3 regions of the Streptomyces sp. NPDC048415 genome follow, and region 2 is predicted to be linked to each of the others. Evidence: riboswitches for the same ligand, from Rfam matches in the RefSeq annotation. Region 2 holds a riboswitch; each other region holds the start of a gene.
What was found. A riboswitch is a leader RNA that binds a small molecule or an ion and turns the genes downstream of it on or off. The one in region 2 is predicted to bind cobalamin.

Region 1 (3,263 bases), on a different contig from region 2:
CTGGTCACCGCCGGCGCCGACCCCAACGCCCGCTTCACCGGCCCGCACACCGAAACACCTCTGCACTGGGCCGCCAGCAGCAACGACGTCCCCGTACTCGACGCACTCATCGCGGCCGGAGCCGACATCGAGGCACACGGCGCGGTGATCGGCGGCGGCACCCCGCTGGCCGACGCCCGCGGCTTCGGGCAGTGGCACGCGGCCCGCTGGCTCATCGAGCACGGTGCCCACATCAGCTTCCAGGATGCCGCCACCCTCGGTCTCCTCGACTGCGTCAAGGATCACGTCACGGCCTCCGAGCCACCCACCCCTGACGAGGTCACCCGTGCTTTCTGGGGCGCCTGCCACGGCGGCCAGTTGCCCAGCGCCCAGTACCTGCGCGGCAACGGCGCGGACATCAACTGGATCGGCTACGACGACAAGACGCCCCTCGACATCGCCCGAGCCCAGGACGCCGACGACGTGGTCGACTGGTTGCGCGGTGAGGGTGCGAAGACCCACGCCGAGCTCTCCGGTCGCGCCTCTCCGTGACGCGCGGGCGGCAGGACGCTCAGCGCACCATTGCGTCTCACGGTCGGACTGTCGCCGCCGCAGGTGCAGCAGGAGTTGTACGCAGATCGGTCACCCCATCGACTGCTGGATCCGGCGCGGAAGCCGGGCTCACTCAGGCAGCGTCTGAGTGACCCGCCACAGGCGGCGCGGCAGTTCGCCCTCCTCAAAGGCGTGCACCTCGTCGAGGCGCCATCCCTCGGCGAGGGAGTCCACGAGGCCACGGTCGAAGAAGTGCACGGCGAAGTCCGAGGTAACCCATGGGCGTCGATGAACTGTTCGGCCGTGTGGTTGAGGCTCTGGAAGCGTTCCCTCAGCCGCGCAGGCGGACGTGCGCATCAAGGACTGCGGTATGGGAGTGGCTGAACCCAGGGCCTCCACAGTCCCGTTGCAAGCGAGTTGGTGTGGTGCATGACGCTGACAACCAGAGCCGGGAGGACATCTGAGACGCCCACCCGTGGGCACTGCCGTCGTCGGCCCCCTTGGCGTGTGCAATGGTCCGGATCAGCGAACGGTCCCGGAATCCGCCTGGCCGAGCGGCTGCCCGAGCCGCAGGTTCCAGCGTCCGGACCGTCCGCTCAACTCCGTGACGGTGAGCGGCGGTACGTCGATGCGCCAGAAGCCCGGCTCGGGCGCGCCCAACGCCCGTAGCACCACAGCCCGGACAATCTCCGGCTCCACGACGACGATCGTCCGGCCAGGGCTCTGCGCAGCCACCTCCAGCCAGAGTGCGACACGAGCACAGAGCCGGCTCACCGACTCGCCACCGTGCGGGGCGGAGGCTGGGTCCGCCAGCCAGACGGCGACAGCATCCGGCTCCTGGGCGCCCACCTCGGCGAGGGTCCGGCCGCGCCAGCGCCCCATGGCCAGCCCGGCCAGTTCGGGCACGGGCAGGGCATCGAGGCCGAGTGTGTCTGCGGTCTCCCGGCAGCGCACAGTGGGCGATGTCAGCGCCCGGTCGGCCGGCGGAAGCGTGCCCGCGGCCGACCGGGCACGCGCGGACCCCGTGGCATCGAGCGGGCATCCGTCGTCGAAGCGGGCCTCCCGCAGCGCCGCACTGATCGCGGCTGAGATCAACATCACTCGGCTCGTCATACGCCCACTCTCGCGATCAACGCCCTTGCCAGGCCCAGGAACTGACGGTGTAGCGAGCTCCCCGGCGCGCGACCCGCCACATCGTGCGCCCTTGGCTGCATCCCCGCTTCGCGGTACCTTCTCGTCGATATCGACGACGGTTCGGCGGAAGTCCGGTGGGAATCCGGCACGGTCGCGCCACTGTAAGCCCAGCAAGAACCATCCCCGCCAGGGATGGTGAAGGTCGAGCAAGTCAGACCCGCAGCCGTCGTCCTGTGCACCACCGAGATGGGACGCGAGTTCCCCAGGAGGTACTGCCTTATGGCGCAGTCCGTCGCTCAGCCGACCGCTTCCCCCACCGCCGTTCCCGCCAAGCTGCCGATCGGCGCGATCGCCCCCTGGGCGGTCTTCTTCGGCGTCCTGATGCTGGTCCTGCTCTACTTCGTCGGCGCCGAACAGGGCGCCACCTCCGTGATGTCCGGCGAGAACGTCCACGAGTGGGTCCACGACGCCCGCCACCTGCTCGGCTTCCCGTGCCACTGAGACGGGAATCGGACACCATGAACGCCGCAACCGTCAGAAGCCTCCTGGTCCGCGGCATGCTCGCCGGCCTCGCCGCCGGCTTGCTCGCCCTCGCCGTCGCCTACTTCCTGGGCGAACCGCGCGTAGACTCGGCGATCGCCTACGAGGACGCCCACTCCCACGAGCACGGCATGGAGATCGTCTCCCGCTCGATGCAGTCCACGGGCGGCCTGGCCACCGGTGTCCTCGTCTACGGGGTCGCGTTCGGCGGCATCGCCGCCCTCGCGTACTGCTTCGCGCTCGGCAGGATCGGCCGCTTCGGACCGCGCGCGAGCGCGCTGCTCCTGTCAGCCGCGGGCCTGCTCGCGGTCTACCTCGTGCCGTTCCTGAAGTACCCGGCCAATCCACCGTCCGTCGGCGACCCTGAGACGATCGGCAAGCGCACCACGCTGTACTTCCTGATGATGGTGCTCAGCGTGCTGCTCGCCATCGCCACGGTCATCCTGGGCAAGCGCCTCGCGCCGCGCCTGGGCAACTGGAACGCGACCCTGGCGGCGGGCGCATTCTTCGTCCTCACCATCGGCCTCGCGTACGCGTTCCTCCCCGCCATCAATGAGGTCCCCAAGGACTTCTCTGCCACGCTGCTGTGGCAGTTCCGCCTCGCGGCACTGGCCATTCAGCTGACCCTGTGGACCGCCTTCGGGCTCGTCTTCGGGCTGCTCTCGGAGCGGGTGCTGTCGCCCAGGGCGGCCACCGCCGAGAAGCAAGAAGCGGGTAGGCGGGCAACTCCCGTACCGCACTGAGGACACCACTGCGAAAACGACGATGGCCACGACCGGAACGGAAATCCGGTCGTGGCCATCGCTTCGCCTGCTTCAGAGGGCCATGAACGCCCCAGCACGCCGGGGCTGGCGGGCGCTGCGGGGCCGACAGGGTGAGCGGCCCGGCAGCCGGCGCATCCGCTGCCGCAGCTCGCGGGGCGTGCGCGGAGGACCCCAGGAGCACCTAGCGTTAATCGGCGAAGCGACCAAGCTCATAGGCGTCAGCACCAAGACCATCCGCTTCTATGAGGAAGCGGGCCTGCTTCCGCCGCCGGAACGCACGCCGACAGGGCATCG
Region 2 (3,263 bases):
TCGTCGATGCCCAGGCCGTGCCGGAAGGGCAGCACGCCGTACGAGGGTCGCCCGGTGAGGTCGTGCAGCATGTCGAGCCCCGGCTCCAGCAGGGAGACATCCCCGCGGAACTTGTTGACGAGGAACCCCGCGACGAGTTCCTGGTCCTGCGCGCTCAGCAGCGCGACCGTCCCGAAGAAGGAGGCGAACACGCCACCGCGGTCGATGTCACCGACGACGAGCACGGGCAGTCGTGCGTTCCGGGCGATCCCCATGTTCACGATGTCGGTGCGCCGCAGATTGATCTCGGCCGGACTGCCGGCCCCCTCACAGATCACCGCGTCATACGTGCCCCGCAACTCGGCGAGGCACTCCAGCACGGTCCCGAGCAGCGCCTCCTGCCGTCCGCCGTGGTAGCCGCGCGCGCTCATCTCGCCCACGGGCTTGCCCATGAGCACGACCTGACTGCTCCGGTCGCTGCCCGGCTTGAGCAGCACGGGATTCATGAGCGCGCTGGGCTCCACGCGTGCGGCCTGCGCCTGCATGGCCTGCGCGCGGCCGATCTCGGCACCTTCGCGCGTGACGAAGGAATTGAGGGACATGTTCTGCGCCTTGAAGGGGGCGACCTTGACGCCCTGGCGCACCAGCCACCGGCAGATCCCCGCCGTGACGACGCTCTTGCCGGCGTCGGAGGTGGTCCCGGCGATGAGCAGTCCGCCGCTCATGAGGTGGCCCCCTTGGAAAGCGTCCGTCCGACGGCGCACACGGCGAGCGCGAGCAGGCTCACGCGCCGCGACAGCCGGACGGCCCGCTCGATGTCGGCGACCGACACGGGCCGCCCTTCGGCATTGAGTACGGGCCGGTGCTCGACCCGGCCCCCGTATGAGAGCGTCCCGCCGAGCCGCACCCCGAGCGCCCCCGCGAACGAGGCCTCCACGGGCCCGGCGTTGGGACTCGGATGCTTGCCGGCGTCCGCGCGCCAGGCGCGCACGGCGCCCCGCGGATCGCCCCCGGCCACGGTCGCGAGCACGGCGGTCAGCCGGGCCCCCGGCCATCCCGCCACGTCGTCGAGCCGCGCGGAAGCCCACCCGTACCGCCGGTACTTGGGGGACCTGTGCCCGACCATGGCGTCCAGCGTGTTCACGGCACGAAAGGCCACGAGCCCCGGCACACCCGCGACGGCCCCCCACGCCAGGGCCCCCACCACGGCGTCGGAGGTGTTCTCGGCGACGGACTCGACGACGGCACGCGCGATGCCGTCGGAGTCCAGTGTCTGGGGGTCGCGCCCGCACAGATGCGGCAGCCGTTGCCGGGCGGCCTCGACATCACCGACGGCGAGCGCGTCGCCGATCGCCCGCGCCTCACGCCCGAGGGAGGTCCCGCCGACGACGGCCCAGGTGGCGGCGGCGGTCAGCGCGACGGAGGCGGCCCGAGAGGGACGTACGCAACGACTCGCGAGCGTGGCGAGGCCGGTGGCGCCGCCCACGCACACGGTGGTGTGCAGCGCGCCCCACCCACGGTGGTCCCGCCACAACACCCGCTCCACCTCTGACGCGGCCCGCCCGAACGCGGCGACCGGATGCCCCCGGCGGGGATCGCCGAGCAGCAGGTCACCGAGGAGGCCGGCGGCGGCGCCGTACGCGAAGACGCGATCGGCACGCATCGGTTCAGCCGACCGTCAGGTCGGGCTGCGCCGTCGTTCGCTTCGTTGGCAGGGCACTTGGGCAGCCGCGCATGGCGATATGTCCTCACTCAGGGTGTCCACGCCCTGGTTCGACGAGACCGGCGGTGAGAGTTCCTGGCTCCCGGGAACGTCATTCCCCGGTGACAGTGGCGGGACCGCGCCGGACTCACACCGGCTTCCTCTCATGCCGCCGTACTTGGCTCCGGCAGTCCACCACGGGGCCGGAACACCCGTCAACTTGCTGTTGACCTGCGGGGGGAGAGTGTGCGAAGGCCCACATGCGGGTGGGGTGCGGGACGATGTTCCGTCCCGCACCCCACCTGAAGTGATGCCCGTTTTGGGCTACTTGGTTCGGCTCACTTGCCGACAATGATGAAGATCCCGTACGCCACCGCCGCCGCGCAGGCCGCGAAGCAGGCGTAGGCGCCGGTGGTCGCGAGGGCCACGGAGCCGCCCCGAGTCGAGGCCGACTCGCGCTTGGACAGGCTGACGATGCCGAGGGTGAAGAGGCCGACGAGGGAGACGGTGGCCACGAGGCTGACGCCGAAGACGGAGGCGAGGGCTGCCCAGTCGATGTTCATGCTGTTCGTTCCTTACACCGTGGCCGGGCGGGTGGGCTCCGCGTCCGGGGCCGGGATGGTGGTCTTCAGGTCGGTGTCGGCCGTGGCGATCGAACCGGCCGGCGGCGGGCTGACGGCGGCGATCGCCGTGGTGACGACGCCCGCGGGCTCGGCGGTGACGTCGTTGACGTTGTCGACCGTGACGGGCCGGCGGCGGGAGAGCTTCCAGATGGTGCCGGCACCGGCCACCAGCAGCACGCCCGTGAGGGCGATGCCCCACGCGCCCTGCTTGGTCAGGAACTCGGCGCTCGCGCCGGCCAGACCGGCGGCGGGCAGCGTCAGGCCCCACGCCACGAACATGCGGGTCGCGGTCGACCAGCGGACGACGGCGCCCTTGCGGCCGACGCCCGAGCCCATCACGGCGCCCGAGCAGACCTGGGTGGTGGAGAGCGAGAAGCCGATGTGCGAGGAGGCCAGGATGGCCGTCGCGGCGCTGGTCTGGGCGGCGAAGCCCTGCGGCGGCGCGAGGTCGGTGAGGCCCTTGCCCATGGTGCGGATGATGCGCCAGCCGCCCAGGTAGGTGCCGAGCGCGATGGCCATACCGGCCGAGACGATGACCCAGCTGGGAGGGTTCGAGCCCGGGGCGATGACACCGCCGGTGACCAGGGCGAGGGTGATGATGCCCATGGTCTTCTGCGCGTCGTTCGTGCCGTGGGCGAGGGAGACCAGCCCCGCGGAGGCGATCTGCCCCGCGCGATAGCCCTTGGCGGTCGCCTTCTCCTCGGCCCGCCCGCCGATCTTGTACGTCAGCCGGGTGGCCAGCATCGCGGCGAGTCCGGCCACGATCGGCGCGGCGACCGCGGGGATCAGCACCTTGGTGACGACGGTCGAGCCGTTCACTGACGACCAGCCGGCCGACATGACCGCGGCGCCGATCAGTCCGCCGAAGAGCGCGTGGGAGGAGCTGGAGGGCAGACCCAGCAGCCAGGTCAGCAGATTCCACAGGATGGCGCCGACGAGCGCCGCGAAGATCACTTCGG
Region 3 (3,263 bases), on a different contig from region 2:
GCGAGTACCAGGACTTCGACGTGGCGTTCGGTCAACTGCCGGACGACACCGGTCAGCTGAGCTTCAAGACGCTGCAGACCTACTCGGACGGCAACGTCGTCCGGTGGATCGAGGAGACGCCGAAGGGCGGCGCGGAGCCGGAGAACCCGGCGCCGGTGCTCACGCTCACGGCCAAGGGCGCGGGCGAGGACTCCTCCGGGGGACCCTCCGCCACTGCGTCGGCCTCGGACGCCAAGAGTTCGACCGCGAGCGACAAGAGCAGTGACTCGACCGCTCGCGGCCTGGGCATCGCCGGTCTGGTCGTCGGCGTCCTCGGCCTGATCGCGGCCGGCTTCGCCCTCGCCCGCGGCAGGAGCGCCCGCTCCTAGCAGGGCTGCGCCCGCCCCCGGCCGGGCTGCGGCGGCCGCCCCGCCGGTCTCAACTCCCCTCGGCGGGGCGGACCGCCCACCGCTGCTCGACCTTCGCCAGTCGCCAGTACGCCACGGCCGCGGCCCAGACGACGACGAACAGGCCGACGATGATGTATCCGACGTTGTCCAGGTCGAGTCCCGCGATCCAGCCGGTCACCGCGTCACGCAGGTCGAACTTGTCGTGCAGCACGCTCACCAGCTCGATCGTGCCGATGAAGAACGCCACCGCGATGGACAGGCCGGTGATGGTGAGGTTGTAGAAGACCTTCCGCACCGGGTTGGAGAAGGCCCACTGGTAGGCGAAGTTCATGAACGTGCCGTCCAGGGTGTCGAACAGGCTCATCCCCGCCGCGAACAGCAGCGGCAGGCACAGGATCGCGTACCAGGGCAGCCCGGCCGCCGCACCGCTGCCCGCCATCACCATCAGCGTGACCTCGGTGGCCGTGTCGAAGCCGAGGCCGAAGAGAAAACCGAGCGGGAACATCTGCCCCGGCCGCGTGATGGACTTCGTGAAGCGGCCCAGGATCCGGTTCATGAACCCCCGCGAATCCAGGTGCTGTTCGAGCTCGGCCTCGTCGTACCTGCCCGCGCGCATCGCCCGGAAGACCCGCAGGATGCCGACGAGCGCCACGAGGTTGAGGGCGGCGATGAGGTAGAGGAACGATCCGGAGACCGTCGTGCCCATGACGCCGAGCACCTGGTGGGTGCTGGAGCCCTCGTTCATGATCCGCCCGGCCAGCTGGGTGCCCCCGGCGATGAGCGCGGCGAGCAGGACCACCACACTGGAGTGCCCGAGCGCGAACCAGAAGCCCACCGACACCGGCCGTTTGCCGTCGGCCATCAGCTTCCGTGTGGTGTTGTCGATCGCGGCGATGTGGTCCGCGTCGAACGCGTGCCGCATGCCCAGTGTGTACGCGGTGACGCCCAGGCCGATGCCGAACGCCTGGGAGCCGACCTCGTAGTGCTCCGGCTCGACGAGCAGGAACAGGATGCCGAACGCGACGACGTGCAGCGCCGCGATCATGGCCAGGAGAACGGCGGTTCGTACGGTGTCCTCGCGCCTCCAGCGGAACCCGGCGGCGGGTGGGGACGACTGCGTGGGCAGGGTCATTCGGTCACGCTCCAGCACCTCGTGGATCACTTCGTGAGATGCCGTGGCCGGTCTCCTGGCTTACGGGTGCACGCGCCCGGCCCTGCCTTCCCGGCCTCGGGGCCAGTGGCGCCGCCTGATGGCGGCACGGGACGGGAGCTCCCCGATCACAGTGGCGAGGGCCGCTCCGGTCTGGGCCCCTGAAGGGCCGTCACCGGCTTCCCGAACACCACGGCCCGCCCACCGTATTGGCCGACGGGTTCTCCTGCATAGCTGCACAGCTGCGCAGGTATTGAAGATCACACAGCGGCGCCTGCGAAGATGGCCCGCATGCACCTCGTTCCCGCCGAGCGCGCCGACCGCAGGACCATCGACGGCCACCGGGTCTGCGACGCCGTCGCCGCCATCGGTGAGCCCGGGCACGTACGCACCTGGGCCGACCGCTTCTCGCTGCTCGCCGACCCGCGTCGCCTCGCCCTTCTGCTGGCCCTGCACCGGGCCGGCCCCCTCGCCGTCTCCGACCTCGCCATCGCGACCGGCATGAACGACCCCGCCGTGTCCCAGGCCCTGCGGCTGCTCCGTACCGCCGGGGTGGTCGAGGGCGACAAGGACGGCCGGGTCGTGCGCTATCGGGTGACCGACGGCCCGACCGCCGACCTCCTGGAACACTGCGCGTCCGACAAGGGCTGAGCCGCCCCAGGGGTGCGGGGCGCCTCGTCGCTCACTGTTGAGTTGCCAAGGTGCGGTGCTGCTCAGCGCTGTGCTGCTCAGTCCTGGGCGGGTGCCTTCTTCTTGCGGACCAAGGACAATGCCGCGCCGCCGATCACGACGAGGGCGATGGCTGTGCCCGCGATGAGCGGGGTCGTGCTGGAGCCGCCGGTCTCGGCGAGATCGGTCCCGCCGGTGGAGGTGCCGCCGACCGACGCGGGACTCGGCTCACTGACCGTCTGGGTCGAGACGTCGTTCGCGCTGCCCTGGATCTCGCAGTCGAGTACGCCCTTGAACCGCTCCGCGAAGCCGTTCGGACCGCTGATCGTGAAGTCGTACGCCTGGTCCTCCTGCAGGGGGACGGTGACCGTCTGGGACGCGCCCGCCTCGATGGTGTGCTCGATCCCCATCAGCTCGAAGGTGAATGCCTCGTCGCCCTTGTTGGCCGCCGTGATGTCCACGCCGCCCTCGGCGCAGTTCTTCGAGGCGGACAGGGCCGGTATCGCGCCCTTCTCGGCCCAGTTCGCGGTCACCGTCGCGGAGACCGTCGACTCGCTGGAGCCCGCCAGGATCTGTGTCTGGCTGCGGGTCTCCGAGGTGAAGGCGCGGCCGACCGGCACGGTCGTGGACGCCTGCACCGTCAGCGCGGCCGACCCGTCCGAGCTGTCCTTCGGCACGTCGAAGTAGAGCCGGCTGCCGTCGAATGCGGAGGTGATCACCTTGCCGTCCTTGTCGACGATCTTCACCCCGTCGGCGGCGGCGTCCGCGGGCGGCGTCACCGTCACGCTGCCCGCGTTCGTGTGCACCGTGACCGGGCCGAGCTTCTCCCCGGCGTGACCGGAGACCGCCGCCGGGCCGAGGGCCAGCGATGCCTTGGGCTCCACTAGGTTCCGGGCGCTGTTTTGGAGGTAGTCCGCGAGCTTCTCCGCCCGCGGGTCCACCGCGTCCACGTCGGCGCCGTCCGAGTACCGCCAGATGGCCACCTGAGTGCCGGCTGCCGCGTCCTTCTCCGTGAGGCCGCTGACGCCGGCCTTCTCGGCGAGTGCCGCGAGGTC

Region 1: linked by a shared signal. The riboswitch ahead of AB0D27_RS15230 (CbtB-domain containing protein) and the one ahead of AB0D27_RS17030 (cobalamin biosynthesis protein) in region 2 are both predicted to bind cobalamin.
Region 3: linked by a shared signal. The riboswitch ahead of AB0D27_RS32935 (HoxN/HupN/NixA family nickel/cobalt transporter) and the one ahead of AB0D27_RS17030 (cobalamin biosynthesis protein) in region 2 are both predicted to bind cobalamin.

What each region holds. Positions count from the first base shown of each region.
Region 1 covers NZ_JBEZKJ010000018.1:80,585-83,847, forward strand. The annotation lists gene AB0D27_RS15215 (ankyrin repeat domain-containing protein) at 1-531, shown strand, start outside; gene AB0D27_RS15220 (hypothetical protein) at 661-789, opposite strand; gene AB0D27_RS15225 (histidine phosphatase family protein) at 1,054-1,644, opposite strand; cobalamin riboswitch at 1,765-1,908, shown strand; gene AB0D27_RS15230 (CbtB-domain containing protein) at 1,945-2,166, shown strand; gene AB0D27_RS15235 (CbtA family protein) at 2,184-2,948, shown strand; partial or broken gene AB0D27_RS15240 (hypothetical protein) at 3,031-3,222, shown strand.
Region 2 covers NZ_JBEZKJ010000022.1:30,602-33,864, reverse strand. The annotation lists gene AB0D27_RS17035 (cobyric acid synthase) at 1-704, opposite strand, end outside; gene AB0D27_RS17030 (cobalamin biosynthesis protein) at 701-1,642, opposite strand; cobalamin riboswitch at 1,752-1,893, opposite strand; gene AB0D27_RS17025 (hypothetical protein) at 2,020-2,244, opposite strand; gene AB0D27_RS17020 (inorganic phosphate transporter) at 2,257-3,263, opposite strand, start outside.
Region 3 covers NZ_JBEZKJ010000070.1:9,386-12,648, forward strand. The annotation lists gene AB0D27_RS32930 (YcnI family protein) at 1-368, shown strand, start outside; gene AB0D27_RS32935 (HoxN/HupN/NixA family nickel/cobalt transporter) at 418-1,521, opposite strand; cobalamin riboswitch at 1,549-1,749, opposite strand; gene AB0D27_RS32940 (helix-turn-helix domain-containing protein) at 1,831-2,190, shown strand; gene AB0D27_RS32945 (Cys-Gln thioester bond-forming surface protein) at 2,268-3,263, opposite strand, start outside.